DNA from 2 places in the Arthrobacter sp. sptzw32 genome. Region 1 is predicted to be linked to the other one. Evidence: predicted binding sites of a transcription regulator. Region 1 holds the regulator's gene; the other holds the start of a gene.
The links. Region 1 encodes LexA, which represses DNA repair genes until DNA is damaged. Its sites were predicted from a motif close to TCGAACANNTGTTCGA; they were not measured.
Positions count from the first base shown of each region.

Region 2: AC5RVN_RS04030 (DUF6504 family protein) is a predicted target of LexA. The motif match lies at 6,040-6,055, and genes of this name have one in related genera.

Region 1 is NZ_JBNHEZ010000003.1:28,790-37,672, forward strand. It holds gene AC5RVN_RS06665 (SseB family protein) at 1-779, opposite strand, end outside; gene priA (bifunctional 1-(5-phosphoribosyl)-5-((5-phosphoribosylamino)methylideneamino)imidazole-4-carboxamide isomerase/phosphoribosylanthranilate isomerase PriA) at 807-1,553, opposite strand; gene AC5RVN_RS06675 (hypothetical protein) at 1,620-1,778, opposite strand; gene hisH (imidazole glycerol phosphate synthase subunit HisH) at 1,779-2,543, opposite strand; gene hisB (imidazoleglycerol-phosphate dehydratase HisB) at 2,540-3,160, opposite strand; gene AC5RVN_RS06690 (histidinol-phosphate transaminase) at 3,221-4,339, opposite strand; gene AC5RVN_RS06695 (LysM peptidoglycan-binding domain-containing protein) at 4,471-4,872, opposite strand; gene lexA (transcriptional repressor LexA) at 5,193-5,924, shown strand; gene AC5RVN_RS06705 (ATP-dependent DNA helicase) at 5,992-8,049, opposite strand; gene hflX (GTPase HflX) at 8,042-8,883, opposite strand, start outside.
Region 2 is NZ_JBNHEZ010000002.1:95,353-104,235, forward strand. It holds gene AC5RVN_RS03975 (metallophosphoesterase family protein) at 1-176, opposite strand, end outside; gene AC5RVN_RS03980 (DUF1918 domain-containing protein) at 272-463, shown strand; gene AC5RVN_RS03985 (NUDIX domain-containing protein) at 506-1,015, shown strand; gene AC5RVN_RS03990 (endonuclease/exonuclease/phosphatase family protein) at 1,029-1,706, opposite strand; gene AC5RVN_RS03995 (thioesterase family protein) at 1,876-2,679, shown strand; gene AC5RVN_RS04000 (lipoate--protein ligase family protein) at 2,843-3,589, shown strand; gene AC5RVN_RS04005 (mycoredoxin) at 3,590-3,847, opposite strand; gene AC5RVN_RS04010 (SOS response-associated peptidase) at 3,971-4,732, shown strand; gene AC5RVN_RS04015 (VOC family protein) at 4,788-5,210, opposite strand; gene AC5RVN_RS04020 (chorismate mutase) at 5,230-5,550, shown strand; gene AC5RVN_RS04025 (hypothetical protein) at 5,570-5,959, opposite strand; gene AC5RVN_RS04030 (DUF6504 family protein) at 6,093-6,431, shown strand; gene AC5RVN_RS04035 (DNA polymerase III subunit alpha) at 6,428-8,883, shown strand, end outside.

The DNA.
Region 1 (8,883 bases):
ACCGCGTCGGCGTCGAGACCCTCTGCCAGGTACAGCACCACCTGCAGCTCAGGCCCGGCGCCGCCGCCGGCAACGATAGCTCCGTCAGCTGTGCGGGCAGCCACTCCCCTGCCTGGCAGGAGTTCCAGGCTCCGTACCGCCGCGAAGCCTCCTGCTGACTGGCGCATCATTGCCGCCAGTTCCGGGTCGGCGTAGGACGGAGTCCAGTCCTGCTGCTGGGCCAGCGCCCACATGGCCGGCCTGCGCACCACGAACGTTACGTCCGCCCCCGGGTCCAGAACCAGGAGTTCAGCGCCTTCGGAGACAGCCGAGAGCGCGGCCCGGGCAGCGTAGACGGCCACCGGCCGGGCTCCGGGATGCCAGGCAGCCAAGGCTGCCGCGGTGGTGAAAGCGGGCATCGCGGTCCTGCCATCGGCCGCTTTGAGCGTAACGAGGGCCATATCTGCCTGCTTGTCGGCCTGCAGGCCGTCCTGCCCCTCCCCTTCTTCGGCAAGCTGGGCAACGATCGGGATGAAGACCCGGGCGGTGGCCAGCGAGGCAATGACTCCTGCTTCGTCCCCGCGCCCTGCCTGCAGGTCCGCGACGGCGGTGAGGTAGCCGGCGTCGGCCGTTCCGTCGTCGTCCTCGAAGTTATGGATCTTGGCTTGGTCTCCCGCCAGGCTCCGTCCCGTCCAGGGCTGTCCGGCGGAATCAGCGGCACCACCGGCTCCTGCCAGTGCGGCGGCGATGTGTCCGGGAAGGTGGCGCTGGGCAGGGGCGCCGGATTCGTTGGTGGCCATGGAGTGACTGGATCGGCTGCCAGGCGCCTAGCGGCGGCCTGCGACGTCGAGTGCTTCGGGCAGCGTGAAGGCGCCGGCGTACAGGGCTTTGCCGACGATGGCACCTTCGACACCCAAGGGAACCAGGGAACGCAGGACCTTGAGGTCATCCAGGCTGGAAATGCCGCCTGACGCCACTACGGGCTTTCCGGTCTTTTCCACCATCTGGCGGAGCAGTTCCACGTTGGGTCCCTGCAGGGTGCCGTCCTTGGTCACGTCGGTGACGACGTACCGCGCGCAGCCTGCCTCTTCGAGCCGGCCCAGGACGTCCCAGAGGTCCCCGCCCTCCTTGGTCCAGCCGCGGCCGGCCAGGGTGGTTCCGCGGACATCGAGTCCGACGGCGATCTTGTCGCCGAAGCGTTCGATGGCCCTGCGGGTCCATTCGGGGTTCTCCAGCGCCGCGGTACCCAGGTTCACGCGGGCGACGCCCAGGTCCAGGGCCGCCTCAAGGGTTTCATCGTCGCGGAGCCCGCCGGAGAGCTCAACATTGATGTCCAGCCGGCCCACAACCTCGCGGAGCAGGTCTGCGTTGGAACCACGGCCGAAGGCCGCGTCCAGGTCAACCAGGTGGACCCATTCCGCTCCCTGCTGCTGCCAGTTCAGCGCCGCCTCCAGCGGTGTACCGTAACTGGTTTCGCTGCCTGCTTCGCCCTGCACCAGCCGGACGGCCTGTCCATTGACGACGTCGACGGCGGGCAGCAGTTCAAGTACCGGCAAATCGATAGCGGAGTTCATCGTGATCCTCATTGTTGGGGGCAGGGGTGTGCGGCGGAGGGTAACCGGCAGCTGGCCGGAGGGCAGCTAGTTTTCCGGCAGCGTGAGCAGGTAGGCGGCCAGCAGCGCCATGCCGGCCAGGACGTAGAACGAGACCTGGGTCCAGAGCGGCTTATGCTGCTGCCGGAAGGACAGGGCGCCGCCCACCAGCAGGCCGGCGAGGCCCATCAGGATAACGGACCACATTCAGGCGCCGCCGGGAGAGGTTTCGCCGGTTTCCTCCGGCTTGCCGGCCACGGAAGGCTTGCGGAGGGCCTCCACCCAGTTGTGCAGCAAACGGGCGCCGGCGTCCCCGGACTTTTCGGGGTGGAACTGGGTAGCGCACAGTGGCCCGTTCTCAACCGCGGCGATGAACGGGGCGCCGTGCTCGGACCAGGTAACGAGGGGTGCGGCCATCCGGGGCTGGACGACGTCGAAATTCCAGTCCTGCACGCCGTAGGAGTGAACGAAGTAGAACCGTTCGTTCTCGACGCCGGCGAAGAGCTTGGACCCGTCGGGCACCTTGACGGTGTTCCAGCCCATGTGCGGGACAACTTCCGCCGGAAGGAGTTCGACCTTCCCGGGCCATTCGCCGATGCCTTCAGCTTCTGTGCCGTGTTCCACGCCGGCTTCGAAGAGCACCTGCAGTCCAACGCAGATGCCCAGGACCGGGCGACCGCCGGCTACCCGCCGGCCGATCAGGCGGATGCCGTCCACGGCCTTAAGTTCACGCATCACGGTTTCGAAAGCACCAACGCCGGGGACAACCAGGCCGTCGGCGTTCAGGACGTCCTCGGGCTTTGAGCTGAGGATCACCTCTGCGCCTGCCCGCTCAAGGGCGCGGACTGCCGAGCGGACGTTTCCGGAGCCGTAGTCCAGCACGGTAACGGTGGGTTTTCCCTCGGGCGACGGCAGCTTCTGCGAAGCCGACGGATCGATGATGGCGCCGTCGCGCAGCACCTGGCCGCTCACAGCGCACCCTTGGTGGAAGGAATGCCCTCAACACGCGGATCGGATTCGACGGCGGCGCGGAGGGCCCGCGCGAACGCCTTGAACTGAGCCTCAACGATGTGGTGCGGGTCCCGGCCGGCAATGACGTTCATGTGGAGGCAGATCCCGGCATGCAGGGTTATCGCCTCAAAGACGTGGCGGGTGAGCGAGCCCGTGAAGTGGCCGCCGATCAGGTGGTACTCCTGGCCTGCCGGCTCACCTCCGTGAACCAGGTAGGGGCGGCCGGACACGTCAACCACCGCGTGGGCCAATGCCTCGTCCAACGGAACGGTGGCTTCGCCGAAGCGGCGGATTCCTGCCTTGTTTCCCAAGGCCGTCCGGAGCACCTCTCCGAACGTGATGGCGACGTCTTCCACCGTGTGGTGGACATCGATGTGGATGTCTCCCGTGGCTTTCACGGTCAGGTCGATCAGCGAGTGCTTGCAGAGCGCCGTCAGCATGTGGTCGTAGAAGGGCACCGACGTATCAATGTCCGAGATGCCCGTGCCGTCCAGGTTGATCTCCACGAGCACGGAGGATTCACTCGTGGCACGCTCCATGCGTGCGGTCCGGGCCGCATTGGCTCCTGTGGAACTCATGGTCAAGTGTCCTTTGGGAAGAAGGAGTGGTTCAGGGCGTCCAGCGCCGCTGCTTCAAGTCTAGGCCGGAAGCTTTGGCTGGCCGGTAAGGATACCTTCCAGGGAAGTAAGGAAGGCTGTGGTTTCCGTCTCAGTACCTGCTGTCACCCGCAGATGGCCGGGGATGCCGACGTCGCGGATCAGGACGCCCGCATCGAGCAGTTCCTGCCAGACCTGGTGGGGATTCTCCAGCCCGCCGAAGAAAACAAAATTGGAATCGGAGGCCGCCGGCTTGAGGCCCAACCGCGTCAGTCCGGCCACAATACGGTCGCGCTGCTTTTTGATGTCTTCAACATCGGCCAGCAGCGCCTCGCGGTGCTGGAGGGCCGCGAGGGCAGTTGCCTGGGTTACAGCCGACAGGTGGTACGGCAGGCGCACCAGCCTCAGTGCGTCGGCAACTTCCGGAGCCGCGGCCATGTAGCCCAGGCGCGCTCCGGCGAGGGCGAAGGCCTTGCTCATGGTCCGTGAAACGATCAGCCGCTCCCGGCCCGGCAGCAGGGTCAGGGCGCTCGGCGTCCCGTCGTGTGCGAACTCGTGGTACGCCTCGTCCACGATGACGATGGTCTGGCTGGCGTGCCCGGCCTCGTAGACGGCCTCCACCACATCGAGCCCCAAACCTGTTCCCGTAGGGTTGTTCGGCGAGCAGAGGAAAACAATGCTGGGCTGCAGCTCCTTCACTTGGAGTGCTGCGGATTCTGCACTGAGGCCGTAGCCGTCAGCGCGCTGGCCCACGATGTATTCCGTGTCCGTGCCACTGGCAAGCAAGGGGTACATGGAGTACGTGGGCGGGAAGCCCAGCGCGGTGCGGCCGGGACCACCGAAAGCCTGGAGAATCTGCTGGAGTACTTCGTTGGAGCCGTTGGCCGCCCAGACATTCGACTCGTCCAGGCCATGCCCCAAGTATTCCGCCAGAGCCTTGCGCAGCTCCGTGAACTCGCGGTCCGGGTAACGGTGGAGGCCTGCGGCCGCGTCCGTAACGGCGGCGGTGATGGCGGCCCGTACGTTCTCAGGGACACCATGGGTGTTCTCGTTGACGTTGAGGAGGATAGGGACGTCCAGCTGGGGTGCACCGTAGGGGGTAAGCCCACGAAGGTTGCTGCGGAGGGGTAACCGGTTGAGGCGCTCTAGCTGGTCATTCACCTGAACAGTTTAGTGCCAGCCCGGGGAGCCGGAAAATGTGACGGCTTCCCGTTCGCGCTGAGCCGGCCTTCACGACGGGCCATCAACGTCCTGTCCGCGTTGGCCTCCAGCAGCCGGCGGGTGAGCGGCACCTACCGGGTGGGGACGTACAACTGCTGCCCCGGGAAGACCGCGCCGCCGGTCAGGTTGTTCAGTTGGACGATGTCAGCCACGACGTCACGCGCATCCCGCTCCGGGGCAACGCTCCCGGCGATAGCCCACAAGGATTCCCCTGCCTGGACGGTAACGGTAACGGCAGGGGTAACGGACAGGTCAGCCGCCGAATCGGAGGCCTTTGCCGGCGAGTTGAAGAATCCGGCCAGGGAAAGCAGCAGGGCCGCGAGCAGGACCAGGGGAATGCCGATCAGGACGATCTTCCCGCGGCGCGTCAGGCGCAGGGGCGGCAGGGGCACAGGCCCCTCCTCCGGCCTGGGCTCAGGCCCGGACAAGTAGTGCACTGAAAATGAATCCCGCGAAGCAGATGTAGCTGACATGACTTAGCCCTCCTGGACCGTACTGTGCTGCCCGATATTCCCCTCCGAAGCCGCCGCCTTGGCGGCCCTTGCCGCCTGTTTTCGAATGGCTTCGACCGGAGTAGAACAAATGTTCGAACTTTGCTCCCTCTGTTTTAGCACTTATCAACGAACATTGTCGAGACTCGCTAGAACAGATGTTTGAAAAAGCAATGTGGCTGGCCTAGTTTTGAGAGAAAGAACAACCACTCTGAAAGTTGATCAGCAGGGTCTGACAATTCCGGCGTGAACTTCAGGTCCGGGCCACAGGAGTCCGGGGCAACCGAAAGGCATTGGCGAATATGGCAGCAGCAGCCGCCGGGGGCAGGGCAACCTCCCAACCGAAGAAGACCGCCAAGGGCCTGACGCCGCGGCAGAAAAGGATCCTCGAGACCATCCAGCGCTCGGTCAATGACAACGGGTATCCGCCGTCCATGCGCGAGATCGGTGACACCGTGGGCCTGGCAAGCCTGTCCAGCGTCACGCACCAGCTTTCGCAGCTGGAAAAGCTTGGCTACCTGCGGCGCGATCCCAAGCGGCCGCGCGCCATGGAAGTGTTGATGCCCCTTACCCTCGACGGTGGTTCATCCAAGCAGGCGGCGGAGCCTGCCCCTTCCCTTCAGGGGGCCGGCACCGTCACCGTTCTTCCCACCGCCATGGACACAGCCATGGTCCCCCTTGTGGGCAGGATTGCTGCCGGTGGTCCCATCCTGGCTGACCAGCAGGTGGAGGACGTCCTGCCGCTCCCCCGCCAGCTCGTGGGCCAGGGGGAACTGTTTATGCTCAAGGTGGCCGGTGATTCCATGGTGGACGCTGCCATCTGCGACGGCGACTGGGTGGTGGTCCGCCGCCAGGCAGATGCGGCCAATGGAGATATTGTTGCTGCCCTGCTTGACGACGAAGCCACTGTTAAGACTTTCCGTCAGCGCGACGGCCACACCTGGCTGCTCCCCCAGAACACCCAGTACGAGCCCATCCTTGGCGACCACGCCACCATCATGGGCAAGGTAGTGTCGGTGCTCCGCTCGCTTTAAACGGCCCCGGAGTTCGAACACACCTGTGCCTCCAGCTATGAGCGCCCCGGCCCGTCAGCCGGGGCGCTCAAATCTTTTCCTTGGCCAGCCTCTCCAGCGCCGCCATGGCTGTTTTCCTGTCCGTAGTGGACCAGAACGGCGGCAGGGCACCGCGGAGGAATCCGGCGTAGCGTTCCGTGGCCAGCCTGGAATCAAGCACCGCCACCACGCCTTTATCCCCGGTTGACCGGATCAGCCGTCCCGCGCCCTGTGCGAGCCGGATGGCGGCGTGGGTGGCCGAAACTGACATGAAGCCGTTGCCTCCCGCCTGCGCAACTGCCCGGGACCGGGCTGTCATCAGGGGATCATCGGGCCGGGGGAAGGGAATCCGGTCGATGACCACCAGTCGGCAGGAGCCCCCCGGAACGTCCACGCCCTGCCACAGGGACATCGTGCCGAACAGGCAGGTGTCAGGTTCGTCCGCGAACTGCTTCACCAGGGCCGTCATGGTGGAGTCGCCTTGGCACAGGATGGTCATTCCCAGCTTGGGCCGCAGCGCATCGGCCGCTTCTTCTGCCGCCCGCCGGGAGGAAAACAGGCACAGCGCCCCGCCGTTTGATGCCCTGATCAGGGCCTCAAGTTCGGCCAGCGCTTCCGGGGATGCTCCGCGGCCGGGCTTGGGCAGGTGACCTGCCACGTACAGGATTCCCTGCCTGGAATAGTCAAAGGGCGATCCCACATCAACGCCCGTCCAGCTGGGCGCCCCCTCTCCCACAAGCCCCAGCCCGCCGGCGGCGGGCTCAAAGGCTGAACCGATTGCCAGGGTGGCGGAAGTCAGCACCACAGTGTGGTTCGCGAACAGGCCCTCGCGCAGCCGCCCTGCCACGGACAGCGGCGCAATATTGATCAGCGCGGGAGCTGTTTCGTCGGGCTGGGAGTACCCCTGCTGGGGGTCAAAGGAACTGGCGCGGGAAAACCAGACCACTTCCCGGTTCTCCCGGGCGGCGAGGAGACGTTCACACAGTTCCAGGATGAGCATCAGCCGGGAGCGCGCCAGTTGCCTCCCGCCGTCGGCAGTGGTGCTGCTGTCCCCCTTGGAGTCGGAAAGTGCGGCGCGGCAGGCTTCACGCAACTGGTCCACGCAGTCCAGCTGCTCATCGTTGAGGCCATTGGTAAGCAGTCCATTGGGAACTCCGGCAAGGGCGGCTTCAAGGTTGGCGGCAGCCGCACTAAGGGCATCCACGGTAATGGCCGTATGCTTGCGCGCTCCCGCAGCTGCGGTATGGACCATGGCCACCGAGAGCTGCCCCGAAACGGCGCCGGTAACCCTGTCCTGGAGTTCGTGTGCCTCGTCAACCACAACGACGTCGTATTCGGGCAGCACCGCGAGGCCTTCGAAGGCACTGACGGCGAGCATGGCGTGGTTGGTGACCACGACGTCGGCTTCGGCGGCGTCCTGGCGTGCGAGTTCGCTGAAGCATTCTGCTGCCATGGGGCACTTCTGGGCGCCCAGGCACTCCATCGAGGTCACCGAGACCTGCCGCCAGGCCCGGTCAGTGACACCGGGCAGGAGCTCATCACGGTCTCCCGTAGTGGTCTTCTCCGCCCATTCCCGCAAGCGGACCACTTCCTTGCCCAGCTGGGAAGCGGGACCGCCCACAGCTGCAGCAAAGTGCGGGACACTGGTGTCCTCGCCGAGCGCAAACAGCTGGCCCTCTGCAGGTTCCTCGGAGGGAAACCCGCCTTCGAGCTTGTGCCGGCAGACGTAGTTGGACCGTCCCTTGACCAGCGCCACCTTCACCGGCCGGTCCAGCGCCGGCGTGATGGTTTTCAGGAGCCGGGGAATGTCCCTGCCCACAATCTGGGTCTGCAGGGCAAGCGTCGCCGTAGAGACCAGGGCGGGCTTGTCGCTCTCGAGGGCATGGGCAATGAGCGGTATCAGGTACGCCAGTGACTTGCCCGTACCCGTCCCGGCCTGGACCAGCAGGTGGTCGCCCGTTTCAATCGCGCGTGCCACCTGCCGGGCCATCTCATGTTGCCCACTGCGGCTTTGCCCGCCCATGCCGGCAACGGCACGGTCAAGCAGGTCAATGACAAACTGCTCGCCGGCCGTGCCTGTGGCTTCGTCAGCCACGAGGTCAGTCATTGCTGACGAATGATTCCAGTTCAGCCGCGAGGCCCTCCCGGACTTTAACTACTGCCCGGGTACCGGCTTCATCGTGGTCAACACTGATGATCTCTGCGTCTGACTCGTGCAGCTTGCTGACCAGGTCCCCGCGGTCGTAGGGAATGAGCAGCTCGAGCTTGACGGACGGGCGCGGAATCGACTCGCTGATCGCCTTCAGGAGTTCGGGGATGCCCTCTCCTGTCCGGGCCGAAACCACAACGTGGCGCGGCTCGCGCTGCTTCAGCCGTTCCACCACAAAGGGATCTGCGGCGTCGGCCTTGTTGAGGACGATGATCTCCGGGACCTTGCGTGCGTCCACTTCGCTGAAGACCTTGCGGACGGCGGCAATCTGGCCCTCGGGGTCCGGGTGCGAGACGTCAACGACGTGAAGGATCAGGTCCGAGTCCGCAACCTCCTCGAGGGTGGAGCGGAACGCCTCCACCAGCTGGGTGGGCAGGGAGCGGACAAATCCGACGGTGTCCGCCAGCGTGTAGCCCAGCCCGTCGGCAGTTTCGGCTTTGCGCACCGTGGGGTCCAGCGTGGCGAACAGTGCGTTCTCCACGAGCACCCCGGCGTCCGTGAGGCGGTTCAGCAGTGAGGACTTGCCGGCGTTGGTGTACCCGGCAATGGCCACCGAGGGCACTTCATTACGACGGCGGTTGGCCCGTTTCGTCTCCCGGGCGGGCTTCATCGCGGCGATCTCGCGCCGGAGCTTGGCCATGCGGGTGCGGATCCTTCGGCGGTCCAGCTCGATCTTCGTCTCACCGGGACCACGAGAACCCATACCCGCCGCTGCGCCGCCCACCTGGCCAC
Region 2 (8,883 bases), on a different contig from region 1:
ACGCCGATCAGCCGCCGGCTTCGCCGCTCAAGCTCGTCCAGCAGGTCCACCGTCACCCAGTCGCCCGCGTGGAAAACCACGTCAGCATTCCCGACGGCGGCCCACACCTGCGCGGGGAGCGCCCTGGCGCGTTTGGGCACGTGGGTATCGGCGAGCAGGAGAAGATTCAGCGGCATGGGGAAATCCTGCCATGCTGCCGGTTCGGATTGGCCCTTTCCGGCCCTGTTCCCCGGAGGCAGACAGTCGTAATCTGGGGCTGGAGGTGATAGCCATGGAGGCAGCACAGGGCGACAGGATCATCGTTCACGGAAGGACCGTCGGTGCAACGGACCGGCACGGGGTGATCCTCGAAGTCCGCGGCCAGGGCGGAACCCCGCCATACCTGGTCCGCTTTGACGACGGCCACGAAACCGTCATGTATCCCGGCGGTGATTTCGCCGTCGAACGCGGAAACGGGCAGTAGCGCCGCAGTGTGATGCGCCGCTCCACCTGTCAGACTGGAGCGATGGATCACTTCCCGGCTTCAACACAGTCCTCCACGCCGCCTGTCCGCACCGGCCCCCGCGACCCCGGCGATGCCTGGGTGGAAGGGGAACGGGGCCGGTACTGGGGCAGATTCGGCGCCGCCGGGGTGCTTGCCTACGACCCTGCCAAAGGCGTGCTCCTGCAGCACCGCGCCATCTGGAGCCACAATGGCGGCACCTGGGGACTGCCGGGCGGGGCGCTGCACGAAGGCGAGGACGCCGTAGCGGGCGCCCTGCGTGAGGCGTTTGAGGAAGCAGCGGTGCCGCCGGAGAGCGTCGAGGTGCTCTTTACGTCGTTGCTGGATCTGGGCTACTGGTCCTACACCACCGTGGTGGTGCTGGTGACGGAGCCGTTTGATCCGGTGATCAGCGATCCGGAGAGCATCGAACTGCTGTGGATTCCGTTTGCTGATGTGGAACACCAGGAGCTGCATCCCGGTTTCGCGGCGGCATGGCCGGGCCTCCGGGAACGGCTCGCCTCCGGAACCTAGCCCGGACGCCCGGTCAGTAGTCCGGACCGTATTCGGCGGTCACCAGGATGGGCAGGTGGTCCGAGTTCCCGCGCGGGAGGGTCTCCACGCTGGTGATGTCCAGCCCCAATGAGGTGGCAAAGTCGAAATGGCCCTTGAATACCTTGTAGCGGGTGTACGTGCGCCGGTTGCTCAGCGACAATGCGTAGCCTGAATTTTTCATGTGGACATGCAGGTTCTTGGTGAAGAACGGGTAATTGAAGTCGCCCACCATCAGTGTCATCAAACCTTTGCCCATGGTCAGGAGTTCGGCGTGGGCCGCGTGGATCTGCTTCCGCCGCAGCGAGTTGGAGGCCGTCAGGGGCGCGGCATGGAAGGAACCGATCACCAGTTCATGCTGCGTTTCGTTGTCCATCACCCGGGTGCCGATAAGGCGTTCATGCGCCGGGGCCAGCACCCTGTCATGCATGGACTTCTTCAGCGCAAAGGACTGCGTGTCCAGGGCGGTGAACCGGCTGGTGCGGTAGTAGATGGCGAGCCCGAGCCGGTTCGCCTTGGTGGCGTCCGCGAGGTGAAGCGGGCCCAGGGTCTCCGGAAGGTCGCTGGAATCCACCTCCTGGAGGCAGAGCGCGTCAATATCGTGGTTCCGGGCCAGGGCAAGGAGCTCTCCGCTCGCCTTGTGCTCGCGGAGGTTGTAACTGATGACGCGCATGGAACACCTCTTCCGAGGGTTGCTGACAGGACCAGTTCCTGAGTCTACCCAGAGGACAGGTCCCGGGCTCCAAACATTTCACCGCGTCGGCCAGCGTCTCCAGGAGCGGTTCCGGGGCTAAACGATAGAGTTATTGCCACTTCACTGACATCTCCTGGAAGGGCCAACGTTGTCCGCTGATCTGCCTGAACTGGCCGAGGGAAATTTCTACTACCAATCCCTGGGCGGTGGCCGCTTCCGGTCCACCATCCACGCCCAGGGCGCCTGGAACGTCCACGAGCAGCACATGGCGCCTGCGTCCGGGCTGATGGCTGACAGCCTTGAACGGCACCAGCCGCGCACGGACATGCGGATGGCCCGGCTCAGCTACGAGATTCTGGGCCTGATTCCCGGCGGCGAATTCCGCATTGACACCACCACCCTGCGGCCTGGACGGACCATTGAACTGCTGCAGGCCGAGCTGGTGGCCGCAGGCCGGACGGTCATCCGGGCCACGGCCTGGCGGATGATCACCAGCGACACCTCCGACGTGGCCGCAGTGGAAGACGCCGGCATACCCGGACCCGAGGAGTGCAAGCCCTACGACGGCGCGGCGGTGTGGCCGGGCGGCTACATCCGTTCGCTGGAGATGCGCGTGGCGGAAGGGCACCGGCCGGGCGCCGGCAAGGTATGGCTGCGCACTGACCACCCCCTGACGGACAGCGCTGACAGCGGCGACCTCGCCCGGCTGATGGGGCTGGTGGACACTGCCAACGGCATCGCCGCCCGGGTGCCGCCGGGGAAGGACAGCTACGCGTTCCCCAACCTCGACCTGCAGATCCACATGTACCGCCGCCCGGCGGGGGAATGGTTGGGGCTGGACAACGCCGTCTCTTTTGGCCGGGACGGCATCGGCCTGACGTCAACGGTGCTGCACGACCTCCAGGGCCCTTTCGGCCGGGCAGAGCAGATCCTGACCGTGCGCAGGACCTGACGGACCGGGTTGCGGCGTACCCTAGGCTTGGCTTGTCCGCCGAAAGGCTTGCAATGCGCCTCCGGCGGAAAGAGGCCTATCAGCCTGAGCCGGCCACGGCCAGTCACTGCCGGTGCGGCGGCGCCACCAAGGAACTGCACGATATTAAAGGGAGCTTCGCACCATGCACCAGGCCGGACCGGGACACCGCACACTCACAGTGGTGCGGCAGGAGGCATCGCTCGGGGCGGCCCGGGACCTGGAGTTCGGTTTGGAGCTCCTGGCCAAGGCAAGGACCGGCAGCATCGGCCCCACGCTGCGGCTGTACCGTCCTGCCCCCACCGTCGCCTTCGGCCAGCGGGACACCCGGCTGCCCGGCTTCGAGGCAGCCGCCCAAGCCTGCCGCGACAACGGATTTGAGCCGCTGGTCCGCCGCGCAGGAGGGCGCGCGGCCGCATACCACCAAGGAACCCTCGTGGTGGATCACATCGAACCGGACGCCGACGCCATCGCCGGCTCCAAAAGCAGGTTCGGATACTTCGGGAAGCTGTTTGCCGAAACGCTGCAGAGCGTAGGGGTGCGGGCGGCTGTAGGGGAAATCCCCGGTGAGTACTGCCCGGGGGAATACAGTGTGCACGGCTCGGGTCCCGCCGGCGGCCCGCCGGTGAAGCTGGTGGGCACGGCACAGCGGGTGGTCTCCGGCGGCTGGCTGTTCAGCTCGGTCATTGTGGTGGAGAACTCCGCCCCCATCCGCAAGGTCCTCACCGACAGCTATGCAGCCCTGGGGCTGCAGTGGGACCCCGCTACGGCGGGAGCCGTCAACGACCTTGTGCCCGGGGTGGACGTCGCCGCCGTGGAGGAAGCACTGCTGGCCGCCTATGCCGGCCACGCCACCCTGGGCACCGCTGCCTTCAGCAGCCTGGGGGCCTGACTAGGCCGCGAGGCGGGACTTGACCTCGGCAGCGGAAGGATTGGTGGCCGCGGTGCCGTCCGGGAACAGGACGGTGGGCACCGTACGGTTGCCGCCGTTGAGCTGCTCCACAAGTTCGGCGGTGCCTTCCACTTCCTCGATGTTGATCTCGGTGTAGCCGATGCCCTGCGAGTCCAGCTGCTTCTTCAACCGGTTGCAGTAGCCGCACCAGGTGGTGGAAAACATGGTGATCGTGCCGGATTCGGGAGTGAAGTCCATAAGTTTCTCCTATGAGTCGAGGTTCCTTCCCGACAACGGTAGTGGAAAGCCGCGTATTCCCGGCTTCGTGCGCCTCCAGCGTCCCTGGATGACAGCTTCTGCCGCCGATGGCATGCTGGAGCCATGTGTGGACGCTATGTGATGGCACGTGCTGTGGGGGACCTCCTGGCAGAGTTTGACGCTGAACTTGAGGATGAGGTGAGCATCCCGCCGTCGTGGAATGTTGCGCCGACTGACGATGTGCCCATCGTCCTGGAGCGCTTGATTGATGAGGGTGCGGAGCCCAGGCAGGTGCGTCAGCTTCACGTGGCCCGGTGGGGGCTGGTTCCGTCGTGGGCCAAGGACCCGGGCATCGGCTCGCGGATGATCAACGCCCGAAGCGAATCGGTACTGGAAAAGCCGGCGTTCCGCAAGGCTGTCCAATCACGCAGGTGTGCGGTGCCCGCAGATGGCTACTACGAATGGAAGCAGGGCTCCGGGAAAGCGAAGCAGCCCTACTACGTGCACCCGGGTGAAGGCCGGGGCCTGGTTTTTGCCGGGCTCTATGAATGGTGGAAGGATCCCGGCCGGCCTGCGGGAGAACCGGGCGGGTGGATGCTTTCCACGTCCATCTTGACCGCCGACACCCCGCCCCCCGGCACTGAAGCCACCGTTTTCGGCAAGCTGACCGCGCTGCATGACCGCGTCCCGTTGCCGATGGACAAGGCCACCATGCAGGCCTGGCTGGACCCGCAGGCCGATGACGCGGCGGCGCTGGTTGACCTGGTCCGGTCCGGGGTCAAGGACGTGGCATCGGACTGGCGCGTTGAATCAGTGGGCAAAGAGGTGGGTAATGTCCGCAATAACGGCCCGGAGTTGATCCGCCCGGTGGAAGCCCTGTTCTAGGCCTAACCAATTTTCAGGCCCTGGCCTGCAGGTCCCCGGACCGCTGAGCGGAGGGCTAAAGGGTAACCGATCCGGCGTCGTCCACTGCCCATGCGGGGTTATACGCCACCTCCCAGCGGAAGCCGTCCGGGTCCGCGAAATAGCCGCTGTAGCCGCCCCACGGCTGGGTGATGGGTTCAGCAATGATGGCGGCTCCCGCTGCGGCCGCCTCATCCATGACCCGGTCCACATCCTGAGTGCTTGGCAGGTTGTGGCTGAGCGTGATGCAGGGGACGGGGCCGGGTTCGGAGACCCCGGCATCGGCCTGCATCTGGCGAACGTCCCACAGTGACAGCACCAGGCCGTGGTTCACCTGGATGAACACCACATCCCCCGTAAACTCACGGTGGACCGGCCAGCCAAGGCCCTCAACATAGAAGGTGCGGGATACCGGAACGCTGCGGACGCCTAGTGAAATGAAGTCGACTCTGGGCTGCATGGTTCGATACTGTCAGAGGATGGCAACAATTCAAGGGAATGATCGGGACGCCCTGGCCGATAAGGAACAGCTCGCTGCCGTCCGGGTTGCCGTTGACGAAGTGGATGACCAGATAGTTGCCCTTATTGCCCGCCGTGAGCGGCTGATCCGGATTGCCGGAACCCTCAAGGGTGACGACGCCGAGGTCCGTGCCCCGGGCCGGGTGGAGCGGGTCATCGAGCACGTCCGCTCCGCAGCTGCCAAGAAAGACATTGACCCGGACATCGTGGAATCCACCTACCGTGCCATGATCTCGGGCTTTATCGAACTCGAACTCCGGGTCCACAAAGAGAACAGCTGAGCCGTTTCAGCCCAGCTGTTTACAGGTTCTCCTCCACCGGAACATTGGACTGGAACTCCCTGCCGTCCGCTTCGCTGAAGCCGGTGATGACGTGCCCCTGGCCGAGCCCGTTGATGGCAGCGAGCGGGAAATGCCCGGTGATGGTGTTGCCGGAGTGTGTGACGCCCGAAAGATCGTAGTTCTCTTCCGTGCTCTGTTCGTGATTGAACGAGAAAAAGGCGATCGCCTCCCCGTTCATGAATTCAATACCCAAACGCCGTTGGGATGAGTAGTCCGGACTGGCTGCCATAAGCCCCACCACATAGGCGCCGGACCCGGGGATATTGCCGTCGATGTCGAAAGTAGCCACGAGGGTGGAGTCCTGGGCCTTGATGCTGACCTGTTTGAGGAGTGCGTCATGGGTGCTCATGGCACAATCCTGCTCCCTGCGAATCAGTCCGTCCACCCCCGCCTAGGATTTGTGCCGCCGCTGGCTTAGACTTGAAATATTCGAACACATATTCGAATGTGTTCGAGTTTCTTGCTCTGGCCGGGAGGTGCCCATGGGGATGTTCAGTGAATCCGTGGATGTTGCCTGCAACCAGGATGGCCAGCCGGTGAGCCTGCAATGGGCAGGGCGGTCCTATTCAGTCTGCGCCGAGCCGGTCCGATGGTACGAGCGCCGGCAGTGGTGGGCTGAAGAAAGCCGTGCACCGCTGGGCACCGGGCCCGGACTGGTTGACCATGAAATCTGGCGGGTTCAGGTGCTTCCCTCAGGTCCAGCTTCCGCTGCGGGCAATGGTCAGGATGAACCGCTCACTCTTGATCTGACCCGCCACATCCGCAGCGGCCGGTGGCGGCTGCTGCGGATCCATGACGCCCTTCGCCCACGAACAGCATGAGCTTCACGCACCTCCACGTCTCTACTGCCTTCAGTGCCCACTATGGCGTGTCCTGGCCTGAGGAGCTGGCCCAGGCCGCCGCTGCTGACGGGGCAACCGCGCTCGCCTGCACTGACCGTGATGGGCTCTACGGAACAATCAAGCACCTCAAAGCCTGCATGGACGCCGGCATTGATCCCATAGTCGGTGTGGACCTGGCGGTGTATGACGACGACGGCGATCACCGCACCCAGCTGGCAGGCCGCGTGGTGGTGCTCGCGCGCGGCAACAACAACGGTGCAGGGTACCGTGCACTGTGCCGGCTGGTGTCCGATGCCCACGCCCGCACTTCGGGCAAGTCCGGGGGAACCGTGCCCGTGGCTGTAACCAGGGCGGAACTTGCTTCCCGTACCCTGGACCCGCAAACCCTCAAACCCGTGCTGATGGTCCTGATCGGGCCGGATTCCGACGTCGGGCGTGCCATGGGAGGCCGCCGGTACCTGCGGCCCCGGACGCTCTTCAAGCAATGGCTTGATGCCATGCCCCCGGCAACAGTGGTCACCGAAATCGTCTCCCAGCTCAGCGCCCCGGGAGCACCTCTAAGTACGTCGCATGCCGTCCGCATGCTCAAGCTCGCGGAAGAGCATCACGTTCCGGCCATCCTCAGCAACGCTGTGAGGTACTGCGCGGAGGACGGCGCTGCCACGGCCGATGTCCTTGACTCAGCCCGGACCCTGAAATCGCTGCCGGAGCTGGCCCAGGAACCAATGCTGCAACCCAACGGCCAGGGCTGGCTGAAATCCGCCGGCCAGATGCTGAATTTGGGCAGGGAAATTATCTCCGCCGCCGGATACGGTGCAGCAGACCTCAAGCAGCTGATCGCACAAACCGAGGCGCTCGCCGATCTCTGCAGGATGGACCCCGAAACCGATATGGGCTGGAAGCAGCCCGTCGTGCCGGAAGCCTCCGTAATCGGGATCAGCCAGGATCCGCACCTTGAACTGGTGCAACGCTGCGAGGCGGGAATCGGAAGGCGGTTCCCGGGGCTTTCGGGCAGCAGTGAGAAGCAGATGCACCACCGGCTCGGGCACGAACTCGGCATTATCCAGAACCTGGGGTTTTCTTCCTACTTCCTTACCGTTGCCGAAGTATCCCGCATGATCCAGGACATGGGGGTCAGGGCAGCAGCCCGCGGATCAGGTGCCTCAAGCCTGGTCAATTACCTGATCGACGTCAGCCAGGTCAATCCACTGCAGCATGACCTGATCTTCGAACGCTTCCTCTCCCGGGACCGGGCCACCCTGCCGGACATTGACATCGACGTCGAGAGCGCCGAACGCCATAACGTCTACCGCCGGATCTTCGAACGCTTCGGTTCCGAGCGGGTCACGCTGATGAGCATGCAGAACGGATACCGGGCAAGAGGGGCAGTCCGGGACGCGGGCATGGCCCTGGGTATGGATGATGGCGATGTGGGGGACATCGCCAAACAGATGTGGCGGTTCTCCGCCCGGAAATTCCGGGAGGCGCTGCAGGAAAAACCTGAACTGCGGGAGTTTGCAGGCCGCGTGGAACAGCGCGATGCCCACGGAAACCAGCAGCTGGACCTGCTGGTGGACCTGACGGAACGCCTGGACCGGTTGCCGCGGCATATTTCGATGCATCCCTGTGGGGTGATCCTGGGGGACGCCACCTTGCTGGACCGCACCCCGGTACAGCCCAGCGGACTGGGACTGCCCATGAGCCAGTTCGACAAACACGATATGGACCCCATGGGCATGCTCAAGCTCGATGTCCTGGGAGTCAGGATGCAAAGTGCCATGGCGTTTGCGGTCCGGGAAGTCATCCGGATCCACCCTTCAAAGAAGGAAGTAGTGGAAGCCGGTAAGCATGGTTCCGGGCAGGACGGATCAGGCCCGGACTACATAGCTGAAAACGGGCACATCGACCTCAACGCCATTCCCCTTGATGATGAGGCAACTTTTGAACTCATCAGGAGTACTTATACCCTGGGCTGCTTCCAGATCGAGTCACCAGGGCAGCGCGAGCTGATCGGCAAGTTGGCGCCGCGGGAGTTCAACGACCTCATCATCGACATTTCCCTGTTCCGGCCCGGGCCCATGAAATCCGACATGGTCCGGCCCTTCCTTGAGCACCGGCATGGATTCGCACCCGAGGTATACCCCCACCCAGACCTGAAGCCCGTCCTTGCGGAAACCCACGGGGTGACGGTTTTCCATGAACAGATCCTGAAAACCTTCAATGTGATGACCGGCTGCGGCCTGGCAAGGGCTGACGAATTCCGGCGTGCCCTGGGCAACGAGGTCCAGGAACTGGCTGTTGAGAAGTTCTTCCGCCGGGAAGCCCGGAAAAAGGGTTATTCCCCGGAAGTAGTGGACAACGTCTGGGGGACCCTGAAGGCCTTTGGCAGCTTCGGTTTCTGCAAAGCCCACGGAGCTGCCTTCGCCGTACC